Regions from separate parts of the Brevibacillus sp. BC25 genome, predicted to be linked through region 2. Evidence: riboswitches for the same ligand, from Rfam matches in the RefSeq annotation. Region 2 holds a riboswitch; the other holds the start of a gene.

Region 1 (13,411 bases), on a different contig from region 2:
GCGGGTGGATTGCAGTTCTGGGTGCCTTCCTGGCTGCGATAGGCTCGACTGGACAGGTGGAACCGGACCAGGATACTTCTACAGCGAACGAGAAAAATGACAAAGAATCAAGTGATTTGAAAAAACAAGTGCTGCAACAGAAAAAACAATTGCAAAAGCAACAGATACAGATTGAACTGATTCAATTGGAACAAGAGCTCAACACCATCATCCATAGCACAAGGCAAAATGGCTAACAAAAAATGACTTCACCAAACTGCTTTTGGGCGAAGTCATTTTTTACTTGCTACAATGGCTGCAAATTATCGTTCATTTTCTTCAATACGCGGTTAAAGATAGCGAGTTCTGCTTCGTCAAGGCCGCGGAGTGCCAGCTCTTCTTGCTCTTTGGCAGCCTCCAGCCATTCCGGGAACCGTTCGACTGCTTGCGGGGACAAGGACACATAGCGCTCACGCTTGTCATCGCCCTCTGAGCGAATAATCCAGCCCATCTCTTCCAATCGGGTGAGTGTCCGGGTAATCGTCGGCGCTTCCACATTCAGGTAGTTACTCAATTGAACCTGGGTGAGCGATTCGCGATAATGCAAGCAAAGGATAATACCCCATTGCGAACTGTATAATCCCATGGGAGACATAGTCCCATTTAAAGATTTACTGAATATTCTTGCGGTTTGGCTAATTCGATGACCATAATATTGCATGAGTATATACCTCCAGGAAAGCTGGTCCGATATATCGTACACTTTATTGCTTAAGTAAATATGTACAATAACATACTAGCAGTTTCGTACATATAAGTAAACGTTTATTCGATGGCGAAATAATGGATTTTCTGACACAAATAGAACCAGGCGAGTGTCATGGAAGAAGACACTCACCTGGGTGAAAAATACGGTGGAGGATTAATCTGCGGACAAGATATTCAATGGTCCTTTTTCATTGATGAGCGGCTCCAGTTCATAGACCGAAATGGGGAACATGGGGAAACCGACGTAGTAAGGTGTAATTTCATACAACTGGAAGTAGATGACCAGTGCTTTGTCGGCGAGGTAATAATCCTGATCGGGCTTAATCGAAGTAAAGCCATTGAGTGTGGGGATGCTTCTTTCTTTGATTTGACGCTTGATGTTTTCGGAAATCACCTTGACGTAATCGCTTCCTGGCTTGAATAATTCACGCAGCGTATACAGCTTGCCTGTTTGGATATCTGCGGTGATCGACCCGAGGAAGGTCATGCCGTGAGCCATTTGCGGTGTGTAGGCGTAGTTGCTCAACACGACGCTGAAAATACCGCGTTCGTTTGTCTTGATTTCGTAGCTTCCTTGCATTTCTGTATTTCCCGGTACCTGGACCCGTTGTTGTTCGTGAATTAAGCCTTGAACCGTTTGATAAATCGCCCGGTTGATATCTTTTTCCGCTTGTTGGTTGGCTAGGCCTGCCAATTGGGGATAGTAAATCGTGGTGTTCGGACGGCTAATCGTCCGTGTCAGCACAGTAGCTGGCAATTGATTGAGTTCCACTTTTCTCCGTTTGCCTCCTGTACGTGAGAGTTGTGTAATAGCCTATTCGAAATTGTTTTTGGCTGTTCTTACTTTTTTCACAAATTTGGCAAAGGTTTGGCTATATAATGGGGAAAGAATCCGATACATAAGTAAAAAGGAAACGGGGGGCGGTTATGATTCAATTGATTCGCAATACCTTGACTGAAAAAGAAGGCTTTATGATTTTTATCCTATGGAATCATTTGTGGATGGCGGGACTCATTGCCTACCAAGTGGATGTGAACTTCTGGAAAGTGACGTCCTTGGGATTGCTGGTCACTCTAATTGTTTCGCCGTATTATTTCATTCGCAAAGACAGTCTTGTGATTCGTTATCTGGTAGCAATTGGACTCATGTTTTATGCGATTTCATTCGATCACTTTACTGATTACCAGGAGGTTACCTTCCTCGCCTTTATCGTCATGGGCTTTTTGGCAGCCTACTTGGATTGGAAGCTAGTCGTAACAGCGGGAATTACCCAAATCATTGTCACGGTTATCGGGTTCTACACAGGAACCTACGAGATTTTCGAGGGTGATTTTTCGGAGCTCAATTTGCTTATGCGTATTGTCACGATTCTCATGATGATGGGAGCCGTCACGTATCTGTGTCTCGCCGGACAAGCCTCCTTGCGAAAAGCTGATGACGCAAGGCAGGAAGCGGAAGAGAAGGAGCGCCGTCTGGGAGAAATGCTTTTGAACATCCAGCAAATGACGGAGCAACTGGATCGTACAAGTGATCATGTGCATGAACATGCGGAAGGTACGAAGCGCAATACAGATGAAATGATGGTAGCCTTCAAGGAAGTCGCCACAGGTATGGAATCGCAGGCGAATTCTACGGTGAAGATCGAAGAAGAGGTTCAATCCATCGACCAGGAAATCGAGGCAGTCACAACACAGACCAACTCAATGAAAACGGAATCGCAACAAAATAACCGTCGTCTGACAGAAAGCGTTCAGATGATGAACGAGCTGTCCTCGCAGATGGAGCAAATTGTGCAGGCAGTTAATGTAGCAGCCTCTACGATTCACCAGCTCAATCGTCAGGCGAATCGCGTAGAGGAAATTGTCGGCGCTATTAATCAGATCGCGACACAAACGAATCTTTTGGCGCTGAATGCGGCGATTGAATCGGCTCGTGCAGGCGAGCATGGACGTGGATTTGCTGTTGTAGCGGATGAGGTACGCAAGCTGGCGGAACAAAGCGCGACAGCTACGCAGGAAATTACCGACATTCTGAAATCTCTCCATCAGGAAAGTGAGAATGCGGTGCAGCATATGAGCAATGGGGAAACGTCTGTTGCAAAAGGCCAAGAGCTGGCCGTGAAAACAGTGGCCTCTATCGAAGCAGTGCGTGCCGGGATGATGGCCTTCTTGGAAGCAGCTGATCAAGTAAGCTCCAGCATGGACCGGGTAAAAGTACGTTCCGGCGAAGTTGCCATCGAGATGTCGACCATTACAGCCGTAACCGAGGAATCCGTAGCCAACTTAGAAGAGCTGTTTGCGACAGCAGAAAACCAGCATCAAAAAGTGCGTGAGATTACGGAAGAGCTGGGCGAGCTGAATACATTGTCTCATCGTCTCCAGCAAACCTTTCACGTAAATTAAAGGTTGTTTAAAAAGTAAAAGACGACTTTTTAAACTTCGATTCACTTTTAGAAGTGTTTGGAATTAAGAAAAAAGAATTGCATTTTTGAACCGTTCTGCTAGAATGAATTCCATTGTAACTAAATATATTTACCTACCTTATCAAGAGCGGCGGAGGGACTGGCCCGATGATGCCCGGCAACCACTGATCATGTCTATGCATGAACAGAAAGGTGCCAATTCCTGCAAAACCTGTACCATGGTTTTGACAGATGAGGAAGAGAACGGCTACGTACGCAAACTCTTCCTCCGGGAAGAGTTTTTTTGTTGTATTTATAAAAGGAAGGAGGTAATAAACGAACGATAAATTTATTTTATAAGATAATATTCGTAAATGGTATTGAAAAAATGGGTAAAAAGCCGTACATTACCTAATAGGATAAAGAAAAACGTAAAGTTCGGATAGGGAGAGATACATCATGAAGAAGTTATTGCTGGCATTAACGACATTCGCAGTATTGGCAACAGGGTGCTCGACTGGCACAAGCGCACCTGCAGATCAGCCAGGAGGACAAGCAGCAGGACAAGAGGGCGCGGCCAAAAAGCGAATTGCCTTGATTTTGCCCGAGAAAATCGGTGTGAATCCGTTCTTCCAACAAATGGATGAAGGTGCAAAGAAAGCCGCACAAGAGCTGGGCGCAGAAGTGAAAACGATTGAATCTACAGACCATGGAGCGATTGAAGAGAATCTGCGCGTGGCTGTTGCAGAAAATTATGATTTGATCATCACTTCTTCCTTTACATCAGAGGATGCATTGAAAAAAGTAGCAACCGAAAATCCTGACCGTAATTTTGCGATTATTGATACTGTAGTGGATTTGCCAAATGTTCGCAGTGTTACCTTCCGCGAGCAGGAAGCGGCTTACCTGGTGGGAGCAGCAGCAGGTCTGGCAACGAAAACGAACAAAGTGGGTATGATTGTCGCTCTTGATATTCCACAGTTGAAAAAATGGACAGTTGGCTTCGAAGAGGGCTTGAAAGCGACGAATCCAAAAGCAGAGCTGATGGTCAACTATGTAGGTAGCTTCACTGACCCGGCAAAAGCGAAGGAATTGGCGTTGCTCCAAGCTTCCAAAGGCGCTGACTTCATTAACGGTGCAGCAGCAGTAGGCGACCTCGGCGTTTTCGAAGCAGCGAAGGAAAAAGGTTTCTTCACAGCAGGTCAGGACGTTGACCGTACGACGATTGATCCAGAGCATATTGTTCTGTCCCAATTGAAAGGGACTGACGCGGCAGCTTATGAAACCGTGAAGAACTTTGTAGAAGGAACGTTCAAACCAGGTGTTGTTGCGTACGGCTTGAAAGAAAAAGGTGTTGGCGTAACCTATGTCACGCACGAAAGCAAAACGCCTCTGAACGCTTTTATTGGACAAGAAGTGGTGGATAAAGTGAAAGCGATCAACGATGAGATTGTAGCGGGCACTCGCAAAGTACCAGACCAGTTCTAAAAAGGTAGCTCGGTGCTGAAAAGCCAACTTTTTGAACGGTTATTTATAGCTTGTGCACAGTGATGGATGTGACCGACTACGGCTGTGTAGTCGGTCTTCCATTTTCATAAAAGGACGTACAGAAATGAGGGAGTGGGAATGACCGATCGCTTGGAAATGAGGGCCATGACCAAGAAGTACGGAGATTTTACCGCCAACGACAAGGTGTCGTTCTCACTGGCAGCAGGAGAAGTCCACGCGATTGTCGGGGAAAATGGAGCGGGCAAAACAACACTGATGCGGATGCTGTACGGGATGGAGCAACCGACGTCGGGAGAGATCGTGTTAAACGGCAAGCCAGTTGTTTTTCGCGGACCAGAGGACGCGATTCGAAATGGAATCGGGATGGTTCACCAGCACTTTATGCTCTTCGGAGAATTCAGTGTGACTGAAAATATCGTGATCGGATACGAGCCGAATCAAGCGGGTTTTTTCAAAAGAAATGACGCGGAGGACAAGGTGCGGGCGCTTAGTGAGCAGTATCGCATTCCGATTCATCCGCAGGCCAAGGTAGCGAATTGCTCGATTGGGGAACAGCAAAGGGTCGAGATTCTGAAGGTCCTGTATCAGGGAGCGGATATTATCGTGCTAGACGAGCCGACAGCTGTACTTACCCCGCTGGAGGTACGTGATCTGCTGCAAACGATTCGAAACCTGGCGGAGAGCGGCAAGAGCGTCATTTTGATTACACATAAGTTGCAGGAGGTCATGGAGGTAGCGGATCGTATTACGGTACTGCGCGGAGGAAGAGTGACGGGAACGGTATCCCGTACAGAAACCAACGCGGACGATTTAGCCAGACTGATGGTCGGACGTGAATTGCAGGAGCTAGCTGAGCGAGTTCCTCTGGATAAAGGTCCTTTGTTGCAGGTGGAGAATCTCACGGTTCGAGAAAAGCAGACACTGCTCGATCAAGTCAGCTTTACCGTGCACCACGGGGAAATCGTAGGAATTGCAGGTGTTTCCGGGAATGGTCAATCCGAGCTGCTGCAAGCGATCAGTGGCTTGCGAGCGGCACAGGAGGGCACGGTGCGGTTAGGCGGCAAGGACGTGACGAACAAATCAGTAGCTACCATTCGGGATGCCGGCTTGGCGCATATTCCGGAGGATCGCTACCTGTGGGGAACGGCCAAACTCTCAAGCGTCGAGGAAAATGCGTTGATGGGCTATCAGCGAAAGCCTGCTTACAACCGTCGCGGCGTTGTTCTGCGGGAGAAATTCCGCCAAGTCGTAACAGGCTGGGTTGGGCAGTTTGCCATCAAGACAGGCTCCCGACAATTGCAGGAGCTGGCAGGGAATCTGTCAGGTGGAAACTTGCAAAAGCTGATCGTAGCAAGGGAGCTGGGACAGGAAACCCCGTTTTTGATTGCGGCTGAGCCTACGCGAGGGGTGGATATTGGTGCCATGGAGTACATCCATCAGGCGCTGATCGAAAAGCGCAATCAGGGAGACGGGATCTTGCTCGTCTCCTCCGAGTTGTCCGAAATTCTCGCCTTGTCTGACAGGATTTTGGTCATGTATAAAGGGCGAATCGCTGGAGAGCTTTCACGCCTGGAGGCAACCGAAGAAAAAATCAGCGTGATCATGGCGGGAGGAAGCATTCATGGCAGCAATCAAAGAGCTATCTAAGTCATTGGTTCAGCCGTTATTGGCTGTCGTCATCGGTTTGTTGACCGGGGCGCTGGTCATTGCTGCAGTTGGCGAATCGATCTTGGGCACCTACCAGGAAATGTGGAAAGGGGCCTTTGGCAGTTTTTATTTCTTTACGTCTACATTAGCGAGAGCCACGCCTATCATGCTGATTGCCCTAGGTCTTTCCCTCGCATTTCGGGCAGGGGTATTCAACCTGGGGGCGGAAGGGCAAATGGTGCTGGGTGCCGTCAGTGCTGCGTTAGTCGCGATCTACTTGCCAGCACCGGGAATGATCAAAATTGTGGCGGGTATTTTCGCAGGAATGGCAGTTGGTGGGTTCTGGGCGTTGTTGCCAGGCTTTATGGAAGCCCGCTTTCGCATTCCGTTGCTCATCTCTACATTGCTCTTCAACTACATCGCGGTATTGTTTGCGAGCTATCTCGTGACAGAGCCATTCCGGGATCGCTCGGGTTCTGCGGCACTGGCACAGACCGTCATGCTGGAGAAAAGCGCTTGGCTTCCGAAGCTGTTTGCGGGGATGAGCGTGCATGCAGGGTTTTTGTTTGCGATCGTTGCAGCGCTGCTGTTGTTCTGGGTACTTCGGTTTACGCCTTTTGGCTATGAAGTGAAGATGCTGGGTCAAAACTCGCTGTTTGCTCAATACGGAGGAATCAATCGCATTCGGGTGATGCTGACCGGGATATTTGCCAGTGGTGGACTGGCTGGCTTGGCGGGAACCGTTGAGGTAATGGGGGCGCACTATCGTTTTGTTGACGGTGCCCTGACTGTACCAGGGTTCGCCTGGACGGGCCTGATGGCAGCTCTTCTTGCGAACTCACACCCGCTTGGCATCATTGTGACTTCGATCCTGCTTGCTGCTTTTCAGACCGGAGCCATGGGAGTAGAGCGCAATACGGATGTGCCGCTGGAGCTGGCAAGTGTTATACAAGCCGTATTGATTTTGTTCATCTCCGCCAAGTTCAGCTACGACTGGTGGAAAAGGCGGAAGGCAAAAGGAGGGGAATCGCATGGAGCTCTTTGATTGGTCCCTCCTCAGTTCTACCATTCGGATGGTCATGCCGATCTTGTTGGCAGCTTTGGGTGGAGCGCTCTGCGCACGTGTCGGAATTTTTAATGTTGGCTTGGAGGGATTGGTACTGGTCGGTGCCTTTTCCGCGATTGTCGGCAATCATTTTACCGGGAATCTCTTTCTGGCCGTTTTGATTGCAGCGCTGGTCAGCGTTGTCTTTTCGCTCTTATTCGCGTACATGACGATCAAGCTTCGGGCGAATGAAATCGTCGTCGGTGTGGCGATTAACTTTCTCGCGCTCGGGTTGACCACATTTGCACTACGGGCGATCTTCGGTGTCAAAGGAGCGTTTTACGATAAGGATATGGCTGGCTTGCCAACTGTCGAGATTCCTTTCATTCACGATATTCCGGTCATCGGAGGCATTGTCTCAGGTCATTCGCCGCTCGTGTATTTTGCCTTTTTGGCTGCGATTTTGTTATATGTGTTCTTTTATCGGACGGTTACGGGCTTCCGCGTCCTCGCAGTTGGTCTGAATCCCGTTGCGGCACGCAGTCTCGGTCTGAAAGTGACGGGACTTCAGGTGCTGGCGATTGTGATGAGTGGCGCATTGTGCGGGATTGCAGGGGCACAGCTTTCACTGGGGCAAGTCACGATGTTTACAGAAGGTATGACGGCTGGCCGGGGCTTTATCGCATTGGTAGCGATGATGATGGGGCAGTCGCATCCGCTCGGTATTTTGGCTTCGAGCTTTTTGTTCGGGTTGATGGATGCCCTTAGTATTCGTTTGCAGGGCTTTTCACTTCCGACGCAATTCACGGCCATGCTGCCATATGTGCTGACGATTGCGGCAATGTTCTTCTTGAAGAACAAGAGTCAGATCGGCAGCGACAATCAGCAGAGCACCCGTTAAACACAGGCCATATAGACAGCGGAGACAGGGGGAAATGCGATATGAACAAGGCAGATCGGATCAAAAAAATGAAAGTACCCGCCCCAGTGGGACCGGGACTCGCCAGACGACTTCCGCCAGGACAAATCCTGACAGAGCGTTTTCCCATTTTGCATGAGGGAGACGTGCCGGTGTATGACATGAACGAATGGACACTGCGCGTTTTCGGTGAGGTAGACCGGGAAGTGACGCTCACCTACGAAGAGATCATGGCGATGCCACAGGTGACAGTGACGAGCGACATTCACTGCGTGACGCGCTGGTCCCGTTTTGACAATGCGTTTACAGGCGTGCGTTTTCGTGATTTTTTGCAAGCAATTGGTGTGACTCCGCGAGCGAACTTCGTCATGCTGCACGGTGATCACGACTATACCGCCAATGTGCCGCTCGCTGATCTGGAGCGTGATGATGTGCTGCTGGCTCACTCCTTTGATGGAGAGCGACTGACGGACAAGCACGGCTGGCCGCTTCGCCTGGTTGTTCCTCATTTGTATTTCTGGAAAAGCGTGAAGTGGATCAGAGGAATTGAATTTATGACGGAAAACAAGCCCGGCTTCTGGGAGCAAAATGGATTTCACTTGATCGCAGACCCGTTTCGTGAAGAGCGGTTCTCCGGTGAAGCGTTGCCGATACCAGAGGATGAGTGGGAGAAAAAGGAGTTCGATTGAGATGTTGACGAATCTAAAGGTAGATCCAGAACAACTGCCAAAGCGCGTCATCGTGTGCGGTGATCCAAAACGTGCAGCCTTGATTGCTTCGAAACTCGACGATCAGCGTCAAATCGGGGAAAACCGCGAGTATCACAGCTATGCGGGTACTTGGAAAGGCGTCGAGGTAGCGGTAGTGAGCCATGGGGTAGGCGCACCGGGAGCAGCCGTATGCTTCGAGGAGCTGGCGAAGGGCGGCGTTCAGGTCATCATTCGTGTAGGAACTGCCGGGTCATACCAAAAGGAAATCGAGACAGGCAGCCTCGTCATCAGCTCCGCAGCGGTTCGCCAAGACGGCTTGACCAGTCAGTTGGTTCCGGCGGGATTCCCGGCTGTTGCCAATCGCCATGTCGTGGACGCGCTTGTACAAGCAGCTGGAGCAAACGCATCAGACTTGAAGGTATTCGAAGGAATCACGCTGACACTCGATGTCTTTTACAGTGGAGTGTTGGAATTCCCGCACAAGCTGTACCAAAAAGCAGGCGTTTTGGCAGTCGAGATGGAAAACACCGCCCTGTTCGTGATTGCGGCGCTTCGCGGTATGAAGGCAGGCTCTATTTTGGCAATCGACGGGTATGCAGATGCAGACTTGCTCGAATCGTATAACCCGCACACGGATGTGATGGCAAAAGCCATTGAAGCGGAAGCGTTGATCGCATTGGATGCAGTCATTACCGTTTCCCAGTAACAATAGGTAAGCCCAGGACTTTTTAAAGGTCCTGGGCTTTTTGGTAGTTTTAAAAGGTATCGCTGAGTCAATAAAGCTGGTGAGAAGAAAAAGCACAGAGCTCGTAGACCTTGACAACTCCTACCCAGTCGGAACTTCAAAAAGGGGACCCGCTTGTCGAACACTTCTTCCTCGAGAAACTTCCGCCCGTAGGGTGGCTTTGGCTCGACGGTCCCCTTTTTGAAATGGAGACGAACAGTCAATCACCCTTGCGGTCGTGTCAGAGTCGAAGAGACCTGTGCTTTTTCTTCTCCTCCACAATGTTGACCCAAGCAATTATTCCTCGTTAAACCGATCCAGCATAGAAATCGTATCAATCAAGTGATTGTTAAAAATTTGTCTGGCCACACTCAACAATTCAATAATCATCGGATCACGCAGCGAGTACGTGACTTTGTTTCCGTCCTTCGTTCCGTACACGATATTGTTGTTTCGCAAAATGGCGAGCTGTTGGGAAACAGCGGAGCCTTCACTCCCGATGAGTGTCTGAAGCTCGTTTACATTCTTATCCCCTTCCGCCAGCAGCTCCAGAATCCGAATACGCAGGGGATGTCCCAACGCCTTGAAAAAATTCGCTTTAAATTGCTGTAGTTCCAAATTCAATGATAGGTTCCTCCGATCGTAACATCATGTGGAAGTGTCAGTAGGAGCGGACAGGCGCGCGCATTCGCGGAAGGCAAAATGCTTGCATCCCAGGCACTTCCCGGTATCCAGTAGACTGAGGGCATACGCTATCGCCTCTCCAGTATGAGTAAAAAAGTGAGATTCGCCTACGAGGCCATATAGCCCCGTACGCTGCAAGATTTTCTTGGGGCCAGATTGGATTCCTGAAATAAGGACCGTTGTCCCTTGGTCCATACATTGTTTCACAATCCGGGACAAATTCGCTTCCCCGGTCATGTCCATCAGGGGGACTTTTCCCATCCGAAGCAGCAATACCTTTGGTTGTCGCTGAAGGGTTTGCATGAGGGAGCTTTCAAACAAGTCGGCATCCCCGAAAAACAATGGACCCTCAATCGTGTAGATGCTGATTTGCGGGCAATCGTGCCCCTCGGTAACCATATGCGGCATGACCTTGTCGTTTTTGGAAGAGGGATCAGGCAGCACCTGAGCTACCCGTAAGCTATCGCGCGTTCGTTTGACAAATAACAGAATAGACAGCACCAATCCCACTTCAATGGCGACGGTTAAATTGGTGAAAACGGTCAAAAGGAAGGTGAGCACCAGCACAAGAGAATCGCTCGTCTTCGCTTTTAGCATGTGGGCAAATTCCTTGCGCTCACTCATATTCCAGGCAACCAGCATCAAGATCGGCGCCATACTCGCCAACGGAATATGCGAGGCGTAAGGGGCGAACAGCACGAGGATGAGCAGAACAACCAGACCATGAATGATGCCAGACATGGGGGAGGTTGCCCCGGTTCGAATGTTAGTGGCTGTTCTCGCAATCGCGCCAGTAGCCGGAATTCCCCCAAATAACGGAGTCACGATGTTGGCGATTCCTTGGCCGATTAATTCCCGGTTGCTGTTGTGGCGACTGCGTGTCATTCCATCGGCGACAACAGCTGACAATAAAGACTCTATCGCTCCTAGTATAGCAATGATCAGGGCTGGACTCAGTAACTTTTGGACACGGTCCCATGTGATTTCAGGAAAATGAAAGCCGGGTAATGTACTCGGTATCTCTCCAAAGGTAGAGCCAATCGTCGCTACCTTTCCTTCCAAAAAGAGGACGGAAACGACACTAGAGACTACGAGTCCAACGAGAGAGGCCGGTATGTTACGGAAGAATCGGGGAGTCACCAAAATAAGGGCGAGACTCAAAATCGCAATGGCTACGCTGTATAGATTAATCGTGCTCAGATGAAGGACGATTTCCCACATGTTGGACAAAAAATCCTCATGTCTTTGCAACTGCTCCAGACCGAGAAAGTTGGCAATTTGACCGGAAAAGATAATAACGGCAATCCCCGAAGTGAATCCAATGATGACGGGGCGCGGAATGAATTTGATCAACCCACCCAGCCGTAGAATCCCCATGAGAACAAGGAGAATCCCAGCCATGAATCCAGCGAGGAGCAAGTCTGCATAACCGTATTGCATGACGATTGCAAATAATATCGGGATAAAAGCGCCAGTAGGTCCACCGATTTGATAGCGGGAACCGCCAAAGAGAGAAATCAATATGCCGGCGATAATGGTCGTGTAAATCCCATATTCAGGCTTTACTCCGGAGGCGATAGCAAATGCCATCCCCAATGGTATCGCGATAATGCCGACGATTAACCCTGATACACAGTCTTTTCGAAAGGAAACGAGATCGTAGCCTTCGAATCTTGGTGCCCACTTCATGATTGCAACCCTTCTTTTCGTATTTTCGAATATTTGATTATTTGAATATAGATGGATCATACATCCGCTCTTCCGTTCCGTCAATTCCATCCTTACATGAACTTTTCCGTTTATTAACATTCGCTTCAAGATTCCTTAACGCTCGTACAGTACTATTCAAAGTAACAAGTGAACACATCCCTTCGGTTGGAGCCATGGAGAAACCCCCGACAGCCTTTCCAAGCACTTTCATCGAGAGTTCTTTGGCATTGTCATGTCGCAGGGTTTTTTGTATTGGGCATAAGGAGGCTTAAAGCGAGTGAACCAGGAACAATTTCATGCAAGACTGGCACAGTACAAGCTGATCGCTTCCGTAAAAGAAGCGAAGCACCTGGAAAAAGCGGCAGAGGCAAATTTGAGTGCTGCGGTACTCTCGATTGGCAACATTGGTGTGATCAAAGGCTACGTGGATTATTTCAAGTCGAAAAATATCCCTGTATTTCTTCATTTGGAGCGGATTGGCGGAATCAGTCATGACCGGGAAGGCATCGCATTTCTGGCGCATTACGTCAAGCCAGACGGGATCGTCACTACGCGCAACACACTGGTCAAGCTGGCGAAAAAGCAAGGCCTGCTGACGATTCAGCGTTTGTTTTTGGTCGATAGCGACTCGATTAAATCAGGCCTAACCTCCTTGCAGGAAACACAGCCTGACGCTGTTGAGCTGATGCCTGGTTTGCTGCCGGAGTTTATCGAAGAATTCAGAAGTGTTATCGATACCCCGATCATTTCTGGCGGGCTGATTCGCAAGCGGGAACAGATGGAGGAAGTATTAAAGCATGGAGCGACAGCTGTTTCAGTCGGAAGTCCCCTGCTGTGGAAGGAGTGTAAGAACCTTGATTCAAGCGTTGTTATTTGATTTGGACGGGACCTTGCTGGACAGTCGGGATGCGGTCGTGGATGCCGTTGCTTTTACGGCTGAGCAGTACGCACCGGGACATTTTAGCAGGGAAGAGCTGCTCGCGCGTTTTGGCGAATCATTTGATGATTTTTTGGCGGCAGTTGCTACAGCAGCAGGTGTCCCTGACAAAAAGGAAGTGCTGCAGAGATACTTCGCTTATGTACGGGAGCATCACGAAGAACACGTCAAACTGTTTCCGTTTGTTCGCGAAGGGTTGGAAAAGCTGAAGGCGGCGGGCTTTACGATGGCGATCGTCACGAACAAGCAACGGGAGTTTACATTGGCAGGTCTGGAGATGGCGGGGATTGAGCATCTGTTTGAGGCAATCGTCACTGTCGATGATGTATCACGAGGCAAGCCGTCGGCTGAGCCTGTACAAAAAGCGTTGGGAGCGC
Region 2 (18,590 bases):
GTACCCGCTCACGCCCATGGACAAGTACGTTCAGTGGAAAACGACCGACGACGCCCCGTTTGATCCGTGGGTGCGCACGCATTGGAAACTGGGAGCGACGATCATGCAGGTTGCGCCGGAATCCATGCTGATCAAAGGAAGCCTGACGGATTGGGAAAGCTGGACAGGGATGAAATTCCCGGAGTCCGGATCGTACATCATTCCAGACGCATTAGTTCCCGTGCAGGTTGACGTAGAAAAGGACGAAGTCATATATATCGAGCCGAATATTTGGATGCAGCATTTTTTGTAGAGCGATCAGGAAGTCGTTCTCCTGATGGCCCTCATTACGGCAATGTTTTAATCAGTGGAGCCGAAGCAGTGCGCGAAGAACAAACAGCGAAGTAGCCGTTGTGGAAATCACAGCGGTTTTTTTTGCATTTTCTGTCACCTTTTTGCCGTGAGACGGATCATACCTAATAGCAAGCAATCAACGGATGAGGTGAACGGGTTGAACGAAGCAGAAACAATGCCAGCGAGTCTGGAGGTTACACGGGAAGCCAGACTGAAATGGCTGATGCAGCATTACGGGGAGAAGATTTTTCATCTGGTGAGTCTCACGGTAAAGAACCATGCCTTGGCGGACGATATTACCCAAAACGTGTTTATCCAAGCATATCGGCATCTCGATCAGTTCCGCGGGGACGGTCAGATCAAGCATTGGCTCTACAAGATCGCGATGAATGAAAGCAAAAAGCATTTTCGGTCGTGGTCCTTTCGCAACATTTTTCCGACGATGGATGATCATCTGGGCGACCTGATGGATCGGCAGGCAAACAATCAGGTAGAGGAAGAGATTTTGAACCGGGTGAAGCGGGAAGAGGTCGTCACGTATATTCAATCCCTCGCACTGAAGTACAGGCAGGTTATCCTCTTGCACTATTACGAAGACCTGTCGATTGCGGAAGTGGCGGACATTCTCGCGGTTTCGCAGGAGGTCGTCCGTACGCGTTTGCATCGAGCCAGGAAGCAATTGAAGGAGACTATGTCGAAGGAGGTAAAAGGATGAGCGACGATCGCATGTGGAAGGAATGGAGTCAATCAGCAAAGCAATCCGTTCGTGAAAAATATCCGTTTCATTTGGAAAAATTCGAGCAGGAAGTACTCACAAAAATTCAGCGTGAGAAGCGTCGCCGTCGCTGGCAGGTAACCTCTTGGGCAGCTGGAGTGGCAGTTGTCGCTACCTTTTTCTTCCAGATTGTTCAGCCCTTCGATGGAAGCTTGTGGGGACTGACTGGTGCAGAGCGAGGCCAGGAAGTATTTGAATGGATCACACCCGACGAAGGTTTCATGCATGCTTTGAAGAACGGCTATCCGATTCTGCCTGAGGTGAAGTTGGAGAAGGACGGTTTTGTTTATCAGATCAGGGATGCCATGGTCGATGACAGACGGATTACGTTTACGCTGTTAATCTCCGGTGAAAAAATGGAGGAGATTGCGCGAATTCCAGACGAATCGAAAAGAAGCGAGATGCTTTATGGGAGTCTTCGTGTAGATTTGGGGGAGCTGATAGAAGTAGGTCATGCTCCGAAAGATTTTCAATTAATCGATGGTGTGCATTATCTTATCATCAAACCGAATTACCGAATTGACGAGAAAAAAATGCGGGAGTTCATGAATCAGACGAAGCCTGTTCTGCCTGTGCAAATTGTAGATATGCGCAAGAAAGAAGCTGATGAAGTGGTAGCCGAGCTGTTGCTGCCTCTGCCAAGGTCCGTCACTGTAACAGAAAAAGCAATCCAACCGGATACAGAAGTAGAGGCTGTGCTAGAAACAGACAGCCTGTTGACGAGGCTGAAAGTAAATCAGATCATAGCCTCTCCGACGGTGATGGAAGCGGAGCTGGAAGCTGCTTTGCAGGATGGATTCGAGCTGTATCGCTTGGAGAATGTGAAGCTGGTAGATGGGAAGGGAAAGGAATATCCGGCAATTGACGACCGAATCAATGAGAATCTGGAGCGGGTTCGAGGTGGCGATGCTACCGGGATTCAGGGCAGCGACAAGTATACAATGCAGTTTTTCCCATCTCTCTTCTTTGAAGATGTACCGGAAAAACTCGAGCTTCGATTCGACGAGGTAACTGCGAATAAGTCCATTAGAGAAAATATCGTGCTTGATCTGAATGCCAAATATCCGCAAAGCATTCCGTTTGGAAAAAAGAATAAGCTGAACATAGAAAAGGCGTATTACGACAAAGGGAAGCTGTTCATCGTTATTCCAAACCAGGCACCGGAAGACATTAACCTGCGAGTAGAAGGTCAGTACTACAAGGATTTTATGATCGCAAAAAATTTGGAGACTGTTTCGATTGTCTTCGAGGTACCCAAACAGGATACGTACAAGGTAGAGATGAGTGGTCTGGAGTTTGAGAGATTCGCCTTGGATAGCGTTATACCTATTACAAAATAAATAAGATTCCACTGGAAGATTCACGAAAAAGCCTTTGCACGAACCAGGAGGTCTGGTATTGTGCAAAGGCTTTTTGTTGTTTTTTACACCCAACCGAGTGCTCTTGCCGCCTGGGCAGTCAAGAACGTTACTCCGATCGCAATGACTAGAGGAATGAGTGCGGAAAGCACCGTCCATTTCACACTTTTCGTTTCCTTGTAAATATTGAACAAGGTTGTGCCGCAAGGGTAATGAAGCAGAGAGAACAACATCATATTGAGTGCTGTCAACCATGTCCACCCATGCTGCAAGAAGACATCCTTGATATTGTCGATCCCCTCCACATCCACCATGGCACCGGAGGACATATACCCCATCAGAAGGATCGGCAGCACGATTTCATTAGCGGGTAGACCGAGAATAAAAGCCATGAGAATATAGCCATCGAGACCAATGATTTGCGCAAACGGATCAAAAAAGGCAGCCATATGCGCGAGGATGCTGTCTCCACCGACATAGATATTGCCTAATATCCAAGTGAGGATACCGGCAGGGGCGGCCACAATGACGGCCCTTTTCAGCACGCTCCACGATTTATCTTTGCTCGCAATCAGGATGGTTTTCCAAATCTGCGGACGCCGATATGGGGGCAGCTCCAGCGTATAGTGTGTCGGTACTCCGCGCAAGGCTGTTTTGGATAGCGTCCAGGAAACCGTAAGAGTGATAACGATTCCAAAAATAACCATTCCCATCACGATGAGAGCAGTGGTCAGTGATTGCCAGCCACTAGTCGCGCTGGTCGCCATAAACAGTGAAGCCAATAGGATCAAGGTAGGCCAGCGACCATTACACGGGACGAAATTATTGGTCAGAATCGCCAGCATTCGCTCCCGAGGAGATTCGATAATCCTGGTGGAAAGGATGGCAGCTGCGTTACAGCCAAACCCCATCGACATGGTTAATGCCTGTTTTCCGTGTCCGCCGGCGTTTTTGAACAGACGATCCATGTTGAACGCGACACGCGGCAGATATCCGAAGTTCTCGAGCAGGGCAAAGACTGGGAAAAAGATAGCCATCGGAGGCAGCATGACGCTGACAACCCATGAGGTACCGCGAAAGAATCCGAGAATCAGAATCCCGTGCAGCCAATCAGGTGCATGTACAGCTTGAAAGCCAGCAGTTAGATAACCCTCGACAACACCGAACATGTCGGCAAGCATTCCGGATGGAACATTGGCACCTGCGATCGTGATCCAGAACACCGCACCTAAAATCGTCAGCATGATGGGGTAGCCCCATAGTTTGGACGTCACAATTTTATCCAGCTTATATGCACTAGTCAGCTTTTGCTTATCTTCGTATGTCACAGCTTCCTTACAAATGCTGCGACTGGTGCGGTAAATGTCACTCACAATCGTGTCCCGAATTGCACTTCCTTCCACTGAGCTCCGGGCCTCGGAAAGAAGCGCATCAAGGGAATCAGACGGATTAGTGGCAAACGGTTCGGCCATGGGTCAAAGGCTCCTTTCTTGCAGCTGTAGCCGGATCTTGCATGCGATCTCTCAAGGTTCGCAACAAACTTTCATCTCCATCTAACAACCGCAGAGCGATCCATCTTGTCGGAAAACGGCTACCCAAGGTTTTCTCGATTAGCGGCTCCAACTGTGCCAGCTTGGATTCAATCTGTTCACTGTAGGTTATCTGTACAGGACTGGGCACGATTGTTCCGTTCGCTACTTTTTCCACCAGATCGAGCAAATTCTCGATCCCGATATGATTTCTGGCGGAAATGGCGACACAGGGAACACCTAATCTTTGCGAGATTTTTTCCAGATCAATATGAATGCCAAGCTTTTTCGCCTCATCGATCAAATTGACGCATACGACGACGTGGGGGGTCATTTCCAATACCTGCAAGGCCAAATTGAGATTCCGTTCCAATGAAGTTGCATCCAGTACCACAACGGTGACGTCAGGTTGCTCGAAGATAATGTAATCTCTTGCCACTTCTTCATCCGTCGAGTTGGAATACAAGGAATACGTACCTGGCAAATCGATGATCCGAAAAGTCGTATTTCCCCGTGAGAATTCTCCCTCAGCCATTACGACTGTCTTTCCTGCCCAGTTTCCCGTATGTTGGCGAAGTCCCGTCAATGTGTTGAATAATGTACTCTTACCGGTATTCGGATTTCCTGCCAAGGCAATCGTGTAGGAATTCATTTTTCGTCACTTCCCACGTACTCCCCGAATATGAGGGAGCTTTCTTCTTTGCGCAGGGCGATGATCGTGTTATTTACCCGAAAGGCAATGGGATCGCCTAGCGGACTTTTTTGCATGACTTCAACGATGTTGCCGGGGACGAATCCGAGATCCAACAATCGCCTACGCAGTATACCCTGAACGTCAATACGATCCAGACAGATGTGGCTACCAATCAAGGCATCAGACAAAGGAACGCTGATAGATGGCATGATGTTCACTCTCCTTTTTCGTTAAGGACAAACTGTTGGCTTAGGGCAAAAAATAAGGTAAAAAAAAGTGCACGTATTCGATTTCTTCATGATTTTAGTTTAAGATAAGACTCTTTCCCTGGCAACAAAGTTTTTGCTTAAGGAAACTTTTTGGTCATAGAAAAAACTGCACCGCCAATCGTTCATGGTATCTAACGATGGAGGTACAGTTCAGTCTTGATGGTCTATCGCGTGTATCTAACGGCTAGATCCGTTCCACCGGGCTTGTCAGGCAAGTAGGCCCACCTGTTCCCTTAAAAGAAATCTCCTGGCCCTCATATTCGTACACAGTCGCACCTGCATCGAGAAGGCGTTGCTTCGTAATCGGGTTGCCGGACACGACCATGCACACACGCGGCGCGAGAGCGAGAACATTGCTACCGAGATTATCGTACTCATGATCCGGTACCTCGATTAACTGAATGCCTCTGTCAATGAGCAGTTGGCGGAAAAATACTGGCATCAGCTTGGAGTAAACAACTGCTAAATCATGATCGACCATGCTGATAATCGACATCAGATGCAGACATTCCGCAGGACCGCGATCATACGGGAGCTGTACGACGATGATTTCATCTGTGAAATCCTTGACCATTTCCGTAATTTGAGCGATTGCCGCTTCGTTCGTGCGGAAGCCAAGGCCGATCGCGAGCGTTTTTTCATCCAGCCAGACGAGATCGCCGCCATCTGACAAGGCATCGCCTGTGAGCTGTCCCAGGATCGGGATATTGTTTTCTTTTAAAAAGGCTTTGTATACTTCGGCTTCTCCCTGACGGAGCTCCTTGCCAGATTTGAGGATGATTGCCCCTTTAGAGGTAAATTTCACAGGGTCATGGGCGTAAATGGAGTCTAGTCCGGTTTTATCAGATTGTGGCAAGTGCAGGACGTTTTCTACATGCTCGCGCAAAATCGATTCGAATTTGGCGTATTCATGCAGAGCGCGGTCCCAGTCAGGGCGGTCTGTATAGTTGAAGGTTTTCCACAATTGATCGAGATGTTCTTGACTGATAAATGCTTGATGGGGATGCTTGATGATGACGGTATTCATCTTTTTGACCATGGATTGGCTGCCTTGGAACATAGTTGCCTCCCTTTTTCCACATTACAGAATATTATTCATATTTCGAAATGTTCACCATTAGTTTACACATTCTGATTTCTGACTGTCAATCTGTGATTCCTACCTGGAGTTTTTTTGCGATTCACAAAATTAGAGCAAATGGTTTAACATAGTTTCATATGAGAAGATAGATAGAAAAGGGGGGATGACCGTGATTCAATCGTTTGACCGAGCGATGGCGATTGCAACGGCACTTTCGTCGGATGAACATAGAAAATGGTGGACGATCAATGATTTAGCGAAGGAATGCCAGCTCCCGGTCAGCACCATTTATCGACTGTTGTACACGTTGATGAAGCATGGACTGGTAGAGCAGGATGCTGCGACCAAGCAATATACGTTGGGGATTAAATGGATGGAGTTCGGTTTGCGCGTGCTTGATCGGATCGATTATCGCAAAGTAATCAAGCCGAAGATCGAGGAGCTTGCCAGAGAAGTGAACGAGAGTGTTTATTTCAGTCAGCCTAGCGGACTCGAATCCATTGTCGTCGATCGCGTAGACAGTCAGCACAATATCCGCATCTACGATCAGTTGGGCTTGCGGATTCCGATGCATATCGGTGCGGCCAATAAAGTCGTGCTGGCACATATGTCTGTGGAAGAAGCACGACAAACCGTAGTGCAACTGGTGGGTGAAGAGCAGGTACCTGCTTTTATGGAGAAGCTCAAGGAAATCAGAGCTGCTGGTCATGCGGTCAGCTTTGCGGAGCGGACGGAAAATACGGCGTCCGTCGCAGCACCAGTAATTGATTACACCCAAAAGGTAATCGGGGCGTTAAGCATTGGAATTGTTACGTATGATTTGAAGGAGGAACGACTCCAGTATTTGATTGAACGGGTAAAGGATGTCGCTCACAAAACCTCGCAACGGCTAGGCGGCCTGTCAAAGGCTTGACTGGCCTTTTTTTATTTCGATGAAACCAACTGTGAAGATAGTTCGTAGAAAAAAATGTAATTTCTATAAAGGGAGTGCAACAAGAAGTTACGAGAGGGGCTAATCTATTGGGATTTCAACCACCTTTTCGAAAAGATACTGATAAAGAAGGCAAGATTAGCTTTTCGAAAATGTTCATGGTGGTAACAGCTCTTGTGGTTATCGATCTCATAAAACTCGATCTTCCCACTTGTCCGGGAAAGAGATACACCAGGGGGAGACTCCTGGTGTTTTGTTTTGCATAATGCCTTCCCAGAAATTGCATAGTAAAGCGTGAAGGGAGGGGACAAACGTGGAAGGATTCGGTGAAAGCATGCTCGTCATCGGGCGCGTATGTACGATTATTCCTTTATTACTGCTAGTCACCTTGTTCATGGGCAAGCGCTCAATTGGGGAGCTGCCTGTCTTTGACTTTATCATCATTATTACTTTGGGATCAGTGGCAGGGGCTGACATTGCAGAGCCAGATGTCCGGCATATTTCGATTGCAGTAGCGATTTTGATGTTGGGCATCTTGCAAAGGGTCGTATCGCAGTTGTCCATTGTCTTTCGCTGGTTTGGCAGAATGGTTACATTTGAACCGACCGTCATCTTCTACAACGGGACTTTTCACGTCAAAAACATGAAAAAAATCCGCTACTCGCTCGATAATGTCCTCCATATGCTTCGCGAAAAAGATATTTTTGACCTGGCGGAGATTGATTTGGCTATTATCGAGGCGAACGGTCGGTTGACTGTGCTCAAAAAAGTAGAGCAGCAGTTCGTAACGAAACAAGATTTAAACATCCAGACTTCTTCTGCGGGAATGTCATTGCCTGTCATTGTGGAAGGCAAGATATATCCGGATGTGCTGTCATATCGGAACCGCGATGAGCAATGGCTTGTGCACGAATTGAAGAAAAAGGGGATCGCGTCCGAACAAGTCTTTCTTGCAACGATCAATCGCCAAAATGAATTGCAGTTCTCCTTAAAAAACGAAAAAGAATCACAAGTACCCCCGTTGCATCATTAGCTATCGAATGGAAAAAGGCACAGTCCCTCTGCAAAACCTGCATGAAGTCACTGTGCCTTATACGGGAGCATAATGGTGAACTTGGTTCCTACTCGTGGTTTGCTTGATACATTGACCGTTCCGCCAATCGCATGAATGACATGATAGGAATACGTCAATCCAAGCCCGGTCCCAGTTGTTTTCGTAGAAAAGTAAATCGTTCCGAGGCGGCTGATCTGTCCTGCATCCATGCCGACACCGTTATCCTTGATGATCAACAGTGCTTTGTTTCGCTCGATGAGCAAGTCCAGGGAGACTTTTCCGTCCGAAATATCCGAGCACGCCTCGATGGCATTTTTGATGAAATTCACCAACACTTGCTTGAACTCGTCTGGATTGGCCTTGACGGTCACAGGTCTCTCAAAGTCTTGCAGCGTAAGCTCCACGTTATGCATATTGGCAAAGGGGAGCATTACTTCGCGGATGGTATGCAGATGCTCGCTCATATTAATGATCTCATGCCGTTCCTTCAGCGGTTTCGAAATCGCAAGGTACTCGGTCAAAATGGCTTCTGTCCGTTGGACTTCGTCGAGACTGATGCGAATGTATTGATCGACTTTTGCCAAATTTTCCGGACATTCTTGTATTAATTTCAAGAAGCCTTTGACAGCTGTCAGTGGATTGCGAACCTCGTGTGCGAGCGATGCAGCAACATGGCTCATCGTCTGGATTTTTTCATTTTGCGCGTGGCGAATAAACAGCTCCTTATCCGAAACGCATTTGCTGAATAGCGACATTAATAACCAGAGGCCGAAAAAGTTTTGAATAGGAATCACCATGGTGTAGTAAACGAGGTGTTGAGTTACATACGTGGGAAAAAAGTAATAAGTAGTCCCTAAAGCAACCGTAGAAAAAATCGCACTCGTCATAAAAAGATACAGTGTTTTCCGATAACTGGCTTTGTAGTGTCGATATAAAAAGAGTGACAAGACAAAATTGACTGTAAGGATCAGCATCGCAACCCATGTTCCTTCTCCACCTAGGTAGTACCGATAAACCAAGGCTTCAATGAGAAGGAGCAAGGCAATCTCGATTCCGCCATAAACGAGTCCGAAAAGAATGATGATATGTCGGATATCAAAAAACATGCCATTCGTGACACTCGGGGCGAAGGTCATCGCGAGAAACATGCAGGCTGAGCTGGTGATGACAATAAAGGAACGGCTGTAGTTCCGCATTTTGTCACGGTAATAGATGTTGAAAAACACAAACGGGATAATGGCGAAAAACCATTGAAGAATGACTTCTTTTAATAGACTCATGTAGCATCCCCATCGCAAATATTTGCTAGGCTTGTATCAATCTACGATAATTCGACAAGACACAACAAAATCCCTCTTGATGTTACAGAAGAAACTGGAATATTTATCAAGAAAATTCTTTCGGTAAACCCAGTTGACAGATAGGTAATTGCCAGATTATATTCTGTATATACTTATACAAACGTTTTGAAAATAGAAACTACTCTTATCAAGAGAAGGCTGAGGGAATGGCCCTATGAAGCCCGGCAACCTAGCACGAGAGATTACGTTCTTTCGAGCCAAGGTGCTAACTCCAACAGGTAGAATACCTGACAGATAAGAGGCGAGAATCTTGTCGATTTTTGTCCTCTTTCTCTGTGAAAGAGGATTTTTTGCGTAGCTAACGTGGGGAAGAAGCGCATTTCCAGTCTACGCTTCGGCCTCCGCCCCGCTGTGAGTGAAGACTGTCCGCTTCGGAAGAAATGGCGGGAGCGCTTCAAACGTAGAAGGTTCGAGGCAGGATTTCATAAGTGAAGCTGAAATTCCCCGCCATTTCTTCCTACGCTGAGGTGGGCTCCAAAGGCGCTTGGACTGGAAATGCGCTTCTTCTACGAGGCTTTTGTCATCTGTTATCAAAAAGAAAAAGGGGGAAATTTTTGATGAAAAAGAAACTGGGATTACTAACTTCACTAGTTGTGGCTGCATCTGTTCTCGTGACTGCATGCGGCGGAGGAACAAGCACCGGAACCGGCAGCACAAGCGGCGGTGCTTCGGGAGAGAAGGCAAAGAGAATCGCATTGATCATGCGTCAAAACGTAGGGACATTCTCCGCACAATACATTAATGGTGTGAAGACAGAGGTGGAGAAAAACGGCGGCGAGTTGACTGTATTCAACGCAGATACTGATCTGGCAAAAATGGCGTCCAACCTCGATGCGGCTGTGAACCAAAAGTTTGATGGCATTCTGATCGACCATGGTACGGCGGAAGCGTTGCAGCAGGGCACGCAAAAAGCTGTGGATAAAAAAATCCCGGTCGTCCTGTTTGATACAGACATCAACATTCCGGGTGTGCCAGTTGTGGCGCAGGATGACAACAAATTGGCAGAGCTGAGCCTGGAGAAGCTGGGTGCAGATACAAACGGCAAAGGCAGCATCGTAAAAATTTGGGTAGCTGGCTTTGCGCCTATGGAAAAACGCCAAGTCACGTATGAAGCTTTCCAGAAGAAATACCCAGACATAAAAGAGATTGCGGCATTCGGTTCTGCTACTAACAATACGGCACTCGATACACAAACGCAGATGGAAGCGATCTTGAAAAAGTATCCGAATAAAGGCGACATCACAGCAGTATGGGCGGCTTGGGATGAATTTGCCAAAGGGGCGACACGTGCCATCCAGCAAGCAGGCCGTACGGAAATCAAGGTATACTCCATTGATTTGAGCGATGAGGATCTGCAAATGATCCAGACGGAAAACTCTCCGTGGGCAGCGACGGCAGCAGTAGACCCATCCAATATCGGACGCATTCATGCGCAAACCGTGTTCCAAAAAATCAAAGGTGAGCAAGTGCCAGACAACGTGAAGCTGAATCCAGTGCTGGTGAAACAGGAAGACCTGCCGAAGGATAAGAAAGTAACGATGGGCGACCTGTCCCAATACGTACAAGAGTGGGGCAAGTAAGAACCAAATTGGCTTTTCCCGTTGATCTGTATCCGTCAACGGGATTTTTCCTTATAGAGGTTGGAACACGCAGGTAAACAGGAGGTGCGAAAAATGTCCACATTGCAGATGAAAGGGATGGCGAAGCAGTTTTCTGGGGTTCCTGCCCTGCGATCCGTCGATTTTGAGGTGCGCGCAGGAGAGGTTCACGCACTTCTCGGTGCCAATGGCGCAGGAAAGAGTACACTGATGAAAATCCTCACGGGAGCGTATCAGGCAGATGGCGGTACGATCACCATCGATGGACAGGCCGTGTCGATTCAATCGCCGCAGGACGCCAAAGCACAGGGCATTCAATGTGTATATCAGGAAGTGGACACCGCCTTGATCCCGTATTTGAGCGTCGCCGAAAACATATTGGCGGGCCAGCTCGTCCAGTCGAAAACCAAGGGACTGATCAACTGGCAGAGCTTGTACAACGAATCGGAGCAGATTTTAAAAAACTTCGGCTTCTCCATTCCGGTGAGAATGCTCGTCGAAGAATGTACGCTGTCGGAAAAGCAATTGATTTTGATTGCACGTGCTACCGTTCAAAAGGCGAAGTACGTCATTTTCGATGAACCGACAGCGCCGTTGAGCACGAAGGAGAGCGAACGGCTGTTTCAAATCATTGCGCAGTTGAAAAAAGCTGGAGTCGGGATCATTTATATCTCCCACAGGTTGCCGGAAATCTTTGAAATCTGTGATCGGATCACCATCATGCGCGATGGACAGCATGTCGTGACCACAGACACGGCAAATACCACCATGGATGAAGTGATCGCGAACATGCTGGGCAAAAGCTTCGACGAGGAGTTCCCTAAGCTGGAGGTGCCGATTGGCGAAACGATTTTTGAGGCGTCAGGAGTGGCTGGTGGCAAAGTACGCGGAGTCGACTTGAAGGTTCGCGAGGGAGAGATCGTGGGTGTCGTCGGTCTGGTTGGGGCAGGGAAGACTGAGCTCGCCCGATTGCTCTTCGGTGCGGATGAGGTAAAGGCTGGTGCCATTCGATTGCATGGATCACGTATCCAACTGCGCTCTCCAAAAGACGCCGTCGATGCAGGAATCGTACTCGTCCCAGAGGAAAGACGCAAGGAAGGAATTTTCGTAGAGGAGTCCGTGCAGAACAATCTGTCTGTCGCCTCGTTGAAAAAGAAGTCCTGGCTTGGATTTATCAAAAGAGGGCCAGAAGTGGCCAACGCAAGAGAGCTCGTGCAGCGCCTTGGTGTAAAAACAGCGGATATCAAGCAGCTGGTCGGTTTCCTTAGCGGTGGAAACCAGCAAAAAGTTGCTATCGGCAAATGGCTGGATACAAACGCTCACCTCTTTATGTTTGACGAGCCGACAAAAGGGGTGGATATCGGCGCGAAAAGCGATATTTACCGTCTGATCGGAAATCTTGCCGAGCAGAAAAAGGGCGTCCTGTATTTCTCCTGTGAGTTTCAGGAGGTCATCGGGATCGCAGACCGGATTCTCGTCATGTTCGAGGGCAAGATCGTGAAGGAATTGAGTCGCGAGGAAGCAACACAAGAGCTAATTATGTACTACGCAAGCGGAGGTGAGTAACGTGGCAGATAAAAAGTTTAGCTTATTTGATTTTGTTTACAAATACGGAACGGTTGCAGTCATCGTTATTGTCATGTTGTTATTCAGTTTGACCAACCCGTATTTCTTCACGTACGACAACTTGACGGACATTCTTCGCTCCATCTCGATTGTGACATTTGTCGCGATTGGTGTTACGTTCTCGCTGATTGTCGGGGGCTTTGACTTGTCTGTAGGATCGACGGTTTCATTGACCACTGTCGTTTCTGCTTCGATGATGGTTTGGTACGAACAAGGGGTCTTCACGACACTGGTTGTTCCAATTGTACTCAGCTTGCTCGTCGGGCTGGTCAACGCTTTCCTGGTCGTGAAAATCCGCATTCCTGATTTGCTGGCTACTCTGGCGATGCTCTACATCGTCAACGGCATTCATATGACGTATTCCCAAGGTTACTCGATCTACGCAAACATGCCGATGCAGGACGGCTCACAGGCACCGGGAAAATTCCAGGAATGGTTCCTCTGGCTGGGCCAAGGAGAAATTTTTTCCGTACCGGTTCCGGTTATCCTGACCTTTTTACTTGTCGCGATCACGCATGTGTACTTGACCTATACGAGACAGGGGCGGATGCTGTACATGACAGGCGGTAATTTGGAAGCAGCCCGTCTGTCGGGGATTCCTGTGAATCGCTATCGTACCTTGGCTTATGTGCTTTCTGCTCTTTTTGCAGGCTTGGGCGGGATGCTCTTGGCAGCGCGGATCGGTACCGGGCAGGTGAGTAGTGGCGGCTCCATGCTGATGGATGCAGTAGCGGCTGCTTTCGTAGGCTTCTCCGTTTTCGGTGCAGGAAAGCCAAACGTATTCGGTACATTTGTGGGAGCCATCCTGATTGGAGTGCTGCTCAACGGCATGACGATGCTCAATCTTCCGTATTACGCTTACGATATTATTAAGGGGACGGTTTTGGCGCTTGCCCTGGCTGTGACCTATTATCAACTGCGCAGAAAACGAAACGCTTAGAATCGTAACGTTCTTCTCGCTTTTCTCTCATCAATTTCTCATCTTCCTATTATTCCCTTCTCTTTTTTGAAGCTTAGTATTGGTCTTACTCAAGTGAGACAAATGCGAAAGCAAATTCAAATAAAGAGAAGGGATGTTGTTTTTATGCGTATACTCGTTGTGCCTTCGGGCTTTAAGGAAAGTTTAGATGCCGAGCAAGCAGCAGAATGCATGAAAGAAGGAATCCTGCGCGTACTCCCGCTCTCCCAAGTGCAGACACTGCCGATGGTAGACGGAGGAGAAGGCTTTACAAAAGCGATTGTGAAAATTTCGAATGGATCGATTATTGATAAGGAAGTAACTGGCCCTGTAGGAGAAAAGGTTCCTTCCCATTTCGGGATATTCGGATCAAAGACGACCGGTCAAACGGCTGTGATTGAGATGGCGGCAGCAGCGGGACTGCGACTGGTTCCAAGAAGCTTGCGTGATCCGCGCAAAACGACGACACATGGCGTCGGTGAATTGATCAAAGCGGCGCTGGACATGGGGGCAGATCGTATTTTGCTAGGCTGCGGCGATTCCGGTACTTCCGATGGCGGGGCAGGCATGGCGCAAGCACTTGGCGCGAAATTTTTGGATGCAAGCGGTCAAGAAATCCGTATTGAAGGCGGAATCTCGCTGGCAAAAGTAACGAAAATCGATGTATCCGGCATGGACAAAAGACTCAAGCAGGTGCAAATCGATGTGGCTTGCAACTGGTTTAACAAGCTTTGTGGGGAAAATGGAGTCGCTCGCGTGTTTGGCCCGCAAAAGGGAGCAACGCCAGAGCAAGTGGTTGAGCTGGAAGAAGCACTCGAACAATTCGCGGCTATCATCGAGCGGGATTTCGGTATCGATGTCAGAGAAATGCCGGGCAGTGGTGCATCGGGTGGCTTGGGTGCTGGTCTGCATGCGCTGACGGGTGCGAATCTGTATCCACGCTACGACATCATCATGAAGTACATTGATTTGGATCGAATGCTTCAAGAGACAGACCTTGTGTTTACGGCGGAAGGCAGCATAGATTTTCAAACACCGCGAGGAAAAATTCCAGTGGAAGTTGCGAAGCGAGCGAAAAAGCATGCCCTGCCGGTAGTGGCTTTGGTGGGGACTGTTGGCAAAGGTGCCCGACTCAATTATGAGCACGGAATTGATGCGTACACGAGTATTTTGCCGATGCCGTCTACGTTGGAGGAAGCGTTCATGCATGCGCAAAAATGGCTGACTGATTGCTCGGAAAGCTCCATGCGAACCATCATGGTGGGCCTGCAGCTCGCAAATCGTTTAATGGAGAAGGAGCAAGTATCGTGATTGCACAGACTGCTGCAAAGGAAAGACCTGCCTGGGTCCTTCCGATTGTCCTGATTATGTTCGTTGAATTACTGCTCATGCTGCCGTCTTCCCTGACATTTGAAGCCAAATGGAGCATGTTCTGCTTCTGTGTCGCCGTGATCCTGTGGACGACTACCTCGCTGAACTCCGCCTATGTAGCGATTGGCTCCGTGTTACTCCTCGTCGTGACAGGAACGGCTGACCAGGAAATTTTGTTCGACTCGCTCGCCTCCGATGTCATTTGGTTAATGATTGGCTCGTTCATTCTCGGCGGTGCTCTTCAAGTGACTGGCTTGGCAGGCAAACTCACAGATCTGGTCGTGAGCAAGGCAAAGAATGTCAAAAGCTTGTTTTGGCTCTTGACGGTCGTCGTTCAATTTCTCGCTTTCTTTATCCCGTCTACTTCTGGACGCGCAGCGGTGCTACTGCCTGTTTTCCACTCGCTGACCTCAGAAATCGGGAACAAGCAAATCACGAAAGCCATGGCGATCCTGATTCCGACGATTATTTTAGTGTCGACGAGCTCCACCATGATCGGAGCGGGCTCCCATTTTATCGCACTCGATATGCTGAAGGAGTTCAATGGAGAAGGGATTAGCTTTGCGGAGTGGCTATTGTGGGGACTGCCGTTCGGGGTAGTGGCCAGCATCGTTACTTGCCGGATTGTTCTGGCTCTGTTTCTCACCAAAGAAGAGATGCAGCGCCCACTTGCGAGCAAAAAGCTCTCCCTTACCTTGTCCCGCAACGAAAAATATACGGTAATTGTGATTGGGGCGATGGTTATTTTCTGGCTGACAGAGCGTTTTCACGGAATCGAGATTGCTACCACGACAGTTGTCGGCGGCTTTCTTTTGACACTCCCCAATGTGGGTGTCATGAAGTGGAAAGATGGCGTTCAGTCTGTCTCGTGGAACCTGATTCTGTTTGTAGGGGCAGCCATTGCCCTCGGAAAGTCGTTGTTGGACAGCGGTGCGGCAGAGTGGATCATGAAGAAGCTGTTCACGATCACCGAGCAACTGGAAGGGGAATCGTCGCTGTTAATCATTGTGGTTATCACATTGCTGACACTGACCTCCCATCTGTACATTACATCGCATACAACGAGAGCCGTCATTCTTGTTCCACCGCTTCTTTACTTTGCGAGTAGCCTTGATTTGAATGAAGTGACCGTGTTGTTCTTAGGAATCGTCGGCATGAACTACTGCCTGACTTTCCCTGTTAGCTCCAAAGCATTGCTCATGTTCCAGGAAAGCGGCAAGGAGACCTTTTTGCCTAAGGATTTGCTGCGATTGAGCTTGTATGCAGGTGCGGCCCACGCGATCCTGATGGTCGTCTTTTATTACGCGTACTGGCAGTGGGTAGGGTTATCGATATAAGTAAAAAATTATATCTTTCGTACGGATTACTCTTTGATCCTCAGCCAATATTTGCTAAACTCATCTGGATAATGGATGCAAGGTTTAGGAGGATTACATGTCGGAGCGAATATTAATTGTGGAAGATGAAGAGAAAATTGCTCGTGTGATTCAATTAGAGCTGGAATACGAAGGATACGAAAGCGAGATCGCCAAAACAGGGCTCGAGGCGCTGGAACAATACAATCAAGGCGGATGGAACTTGATTTTGCTCGATGTACTGTTGCCAGGATTGTCAGGCATAGAAGTGCTTCGCCGGATTCGGGTAAAGGACTCCGCGACGCCAGTCATTTTATTGACGGCAAGAAATGCTGTCGTGGACAAAGTAAATGGACTCGATCAAGGCGCGAACGACTACATCACGAAACCTTTTGAAATCGAAGAGCTGCTGGCTCGCATCCGTTCCTGCCTCCGCTTGTCCCAAATGACAAGAAAAGTGGAGGCCAGCTCCAAAGTAGAAGTAGCGGATTTAAGCTTGGATGAAAAATCGCGGGAAGTGACGAGAAGCTCCAGTCAGATCGAGCTGACGCCGCGTGAATTCGATTTGTTGCTTTATCTGATGCAGAATAAAAACCAAGTTCTGAATCGTGAACAGATTCTTACACACGTATGGGGATTTGATTATTTCGGAGACACAAATGTCGTTGACGTGTATATCCGTTATTTGCGTAAAAAGGTGGACCAAGGGTATGAAACCCCGCTTTTGCATACGGTACGAGGCGTTGGTTATATGCTGAAGGGGTAGATTATGAAAATCAAAAATAAAATTCATTTGTTCTCTACGGTCGCACTCTTGCTAATGTTGCTCATGGTCAACAGCTTCATTTACTTCATGTTCTACAAAGTGACAACAGACGGAGAGCTGGATCGTCTGCAACGAGAAGTTCTGCACATCCAAAGTGGACTCAATCAGATCGGTGTAGAAAGTTTCGACCCTGCGACGCTCTTGCAGCCGTATTTGCCATCGAACGGGATGATCCGGATTATCGATCAGCAGTCGCGGGCCATCGTCACGCAGGAAGTAGACAGCACGCAGCCAATCCCGGCACCGAAGCCCATCTTTGATAGAAAAGCGAGTGACGGTGTCTTCGATGTCAACGGAGCGAAATACGCGTACGTCAAGGTCCCGATCATTTGGACGAATGGGAAAATTGTCACGTTAGAAGTCATTGAAAGTATTGCGGGCTTGCAAGAAAATTTGAGCCTGCTGCAAAACGTTCTGTTGTTTGCTTCGATGTTCGTGCTGGTTCCTGCTTTTTTTGCAGGACGCATGTTGAGCAATCTGATTTTGCGACCAGTCAACTCGATGATACAAACGATGGAAGACATTCAAGCGCGCAGTATTTTTAAGAAAATACCGCTTGAGCACACATCCAAAGATGAATTGCACGCGCTAGGAAGTACCTTTAACAAAATGATGGATTTATTACAGCAAAACTTCGAGAAGCAGCAGCAGTTCGTCTCAGATGCTTCCCATGAATTGAAAACGCCGCTGACCGTAGTAGAAAGCTATGCGAAGCTACTGAAGCGTTGGGGGACGAAAAAGCCGGAGGTTCTGGCAGAGTCGGTGGAAGCGATCTATTCGGAAGCCGTGCGCATGAAGGATATGACCAATCAAATGCTCCTTCTCGCAAACAATAGCGCCGAATGGAATCTGGATGTCAAAGAAATCGACTTGGTCCCGATGTGCCAAACGACCATTACACAATTGACCAATGCGTATGGCAGGTCCTTTCAACTGGGCGCAAACCACGAGTCGGTTCCTGTGATGGCCGATGAACAAAAACTAAAACAAGTGCTCGTCGTTTTACTCGACAATGCGATGAAATACAGCTCCAATGAAATCGAGGTTGGGGTGGGACTTCAAGGGGACCGCCCATATATCTCAGTCAAGGATTACGGAATGGGGATTCCCAAAGAAGATTTGCAGCATGTTTTTGACCGTTTCTTCCGTGTAGACAAAGCCCGCAGTCGCGAAACAGGGGGCGTAGGACTCGGTCTTTCCATTGCCAAACAGATCGTTGATGCCCATCAAGGCGATATTGCACTGGATAGCGAAGAAGGGAAATGGACGCTCGTGACCGTTTTTTTGCCGGGGCAGGCTAAGAAATAGCAGGAGGTACGTATGAATAAAAAATGGAAAATAGGGTTGCTGGCGAGCTTTCTGTTGGTCACTACGGTATTTGGCATGCAACGGATCTTTGCGAGCATGGATTTGCAGTCATTGTCTGCCGAGGAAGTCAAACAGATCGTGACGGCCCGCTACCCGGGGAAGA

Evidence for each region. A riboswitch is a leader RNA that binds a small molecule or an ion and turns the genes downstream of it on or off. The one in region 2 is predicted to bind S-adenosylmethionine.
Region 1: another riboswitch for S-adenosylmethionine. It lies ahead of PMI05_RS08480 (BMP family protein); the one in region 2 lies ahead of PMI05_RS15895 (sugar ABC transporter substrate-binding protein).

Annotation. Positions count from the first base shown of each region.
Region 1 covers NZ_AKIX01000030.1:68-13,478, reverse strand. Annotated here, with positions in the region: gene PMI05_RS08500 (hypothetical protein) at 1-236, shown strand, start outside; gene PMI05_RS08495 (MarR family winged helix-turn-helix transcriptional regulator) at 287-700, opposite strand; gene PMI05_RS08490 (DUF3298 and DUF4163 domain-containing protein) at 902-1,519, opposite strand; gene PMI05_RS08485 (methyl-accepting chemotaxis protein) at 1,675-3,150, shown strand; SAM riboswitch class I at 3,286-3,408, shown strand; gene PMI05_RS08480 (BMP family protein) at 3,609-4,637, shown strand; gene PMI05_RS08475 (ABC transporter ATP-binding protein) at 4,776-6,305, shown strand; gene PMI05_RS08470 (ABC transporter permease) at 6,280-7,350, shown strand; gene PMI05_RS08465 (ABC transporter permease) at 7,337-8,251, shown strand; gene PMI05_RS08460 (sulfite oxidase-like oxidoreductase) at 8,293-8,958, shown strand; gene PMI05_RS08455 (nucleoside phosphorylase) at 8,960-9,685, shown strand; gene PMI05_RS08450 (helix-turn-helix transcriptional regulator) at 10,001-10,327, opposite strand; gene PMI05_RS08445 (SulP family inorganic anion transporter) at 10,352-12,076, opposite strand; gene PMI05_RS08440 (glycerol-3-phosphate responsive antiterminator) at 12,375-12,974, shown strand; partial or broken gene PMI05_RS08435 (HAD family hydrolase) at 12,952-13,411, shown strand, end outside.
Region 2 covers NZ_AKIX01000055.1:14,500-33,089, reverse strand. Annotated here, with positions in the region: gene PMI05_RS15945 (GNAT family N-acetyltransferase) at 1-292, shown strand, start outside; gene PMI05_RS15940 (sigma-70 family RNA polymerase sigma factor) at 491-1,048, shown strand; gene PMI05_RS15935 (hypothetical protein) at 1,045-2,448, shown strand; gene PMI05_RS15930 (nucleoside recognition domain-containing protein) at 2,532-3,938, opposite strand; gene PMI05_RS15925 (FeoB small GTPase domain-containing protein) at 3,916-4,647, opposite strand; gene PMI05_RS15920 (FeoA family protein) at 4,644-4,898, opposite strand; gene PMI05_RS15915 (dimethylarginine dimethylaminohydrolase family protein) at 5,143-6,018, opposite strand; gene PMI05_RS15910 (IclR family transcriptional regulator) at 6,209-6,952, shown strand; gene PMI05_RS15905 (DUF421 domain-containing protein) at 7,284-8,003, shown strand; gene PMI05_RS15900 (sensor histidine kinase) at 8,051-9,304, opposite strand; SAM riboswitch class I at 9,507-9,626, shown strand; gene PMI05_RS15895 (sugar ABC transporter substrate-binding protein) at 9,943-10,965, shown strand; gene PMI05_RS15890 (sugar ABC transporter ATP-binding protein) at 11,059-12,549, shown strand; gene PMI05_RS15885 (ABC transporter permease) at 12,551-13,549, shown strand; gene PMI05_RS15880 (glycerate kinase) at 13,694-14,878, shown strand; gene PMI05_RS15875 (SLC13 family permease) at 14,935-16,275, shown strand; gene PMI05_RS15870 (response regulator transcription factor) at 16,373-17,059, shown strand; gene PMI05_RS15865 (HAMP domain-containing histidine kinase) at 17,063-18,427, shown strand; gene PMI05_RS15860 (PepSY domain-containing protein) at 18,440-18,590, shown strand, end outside.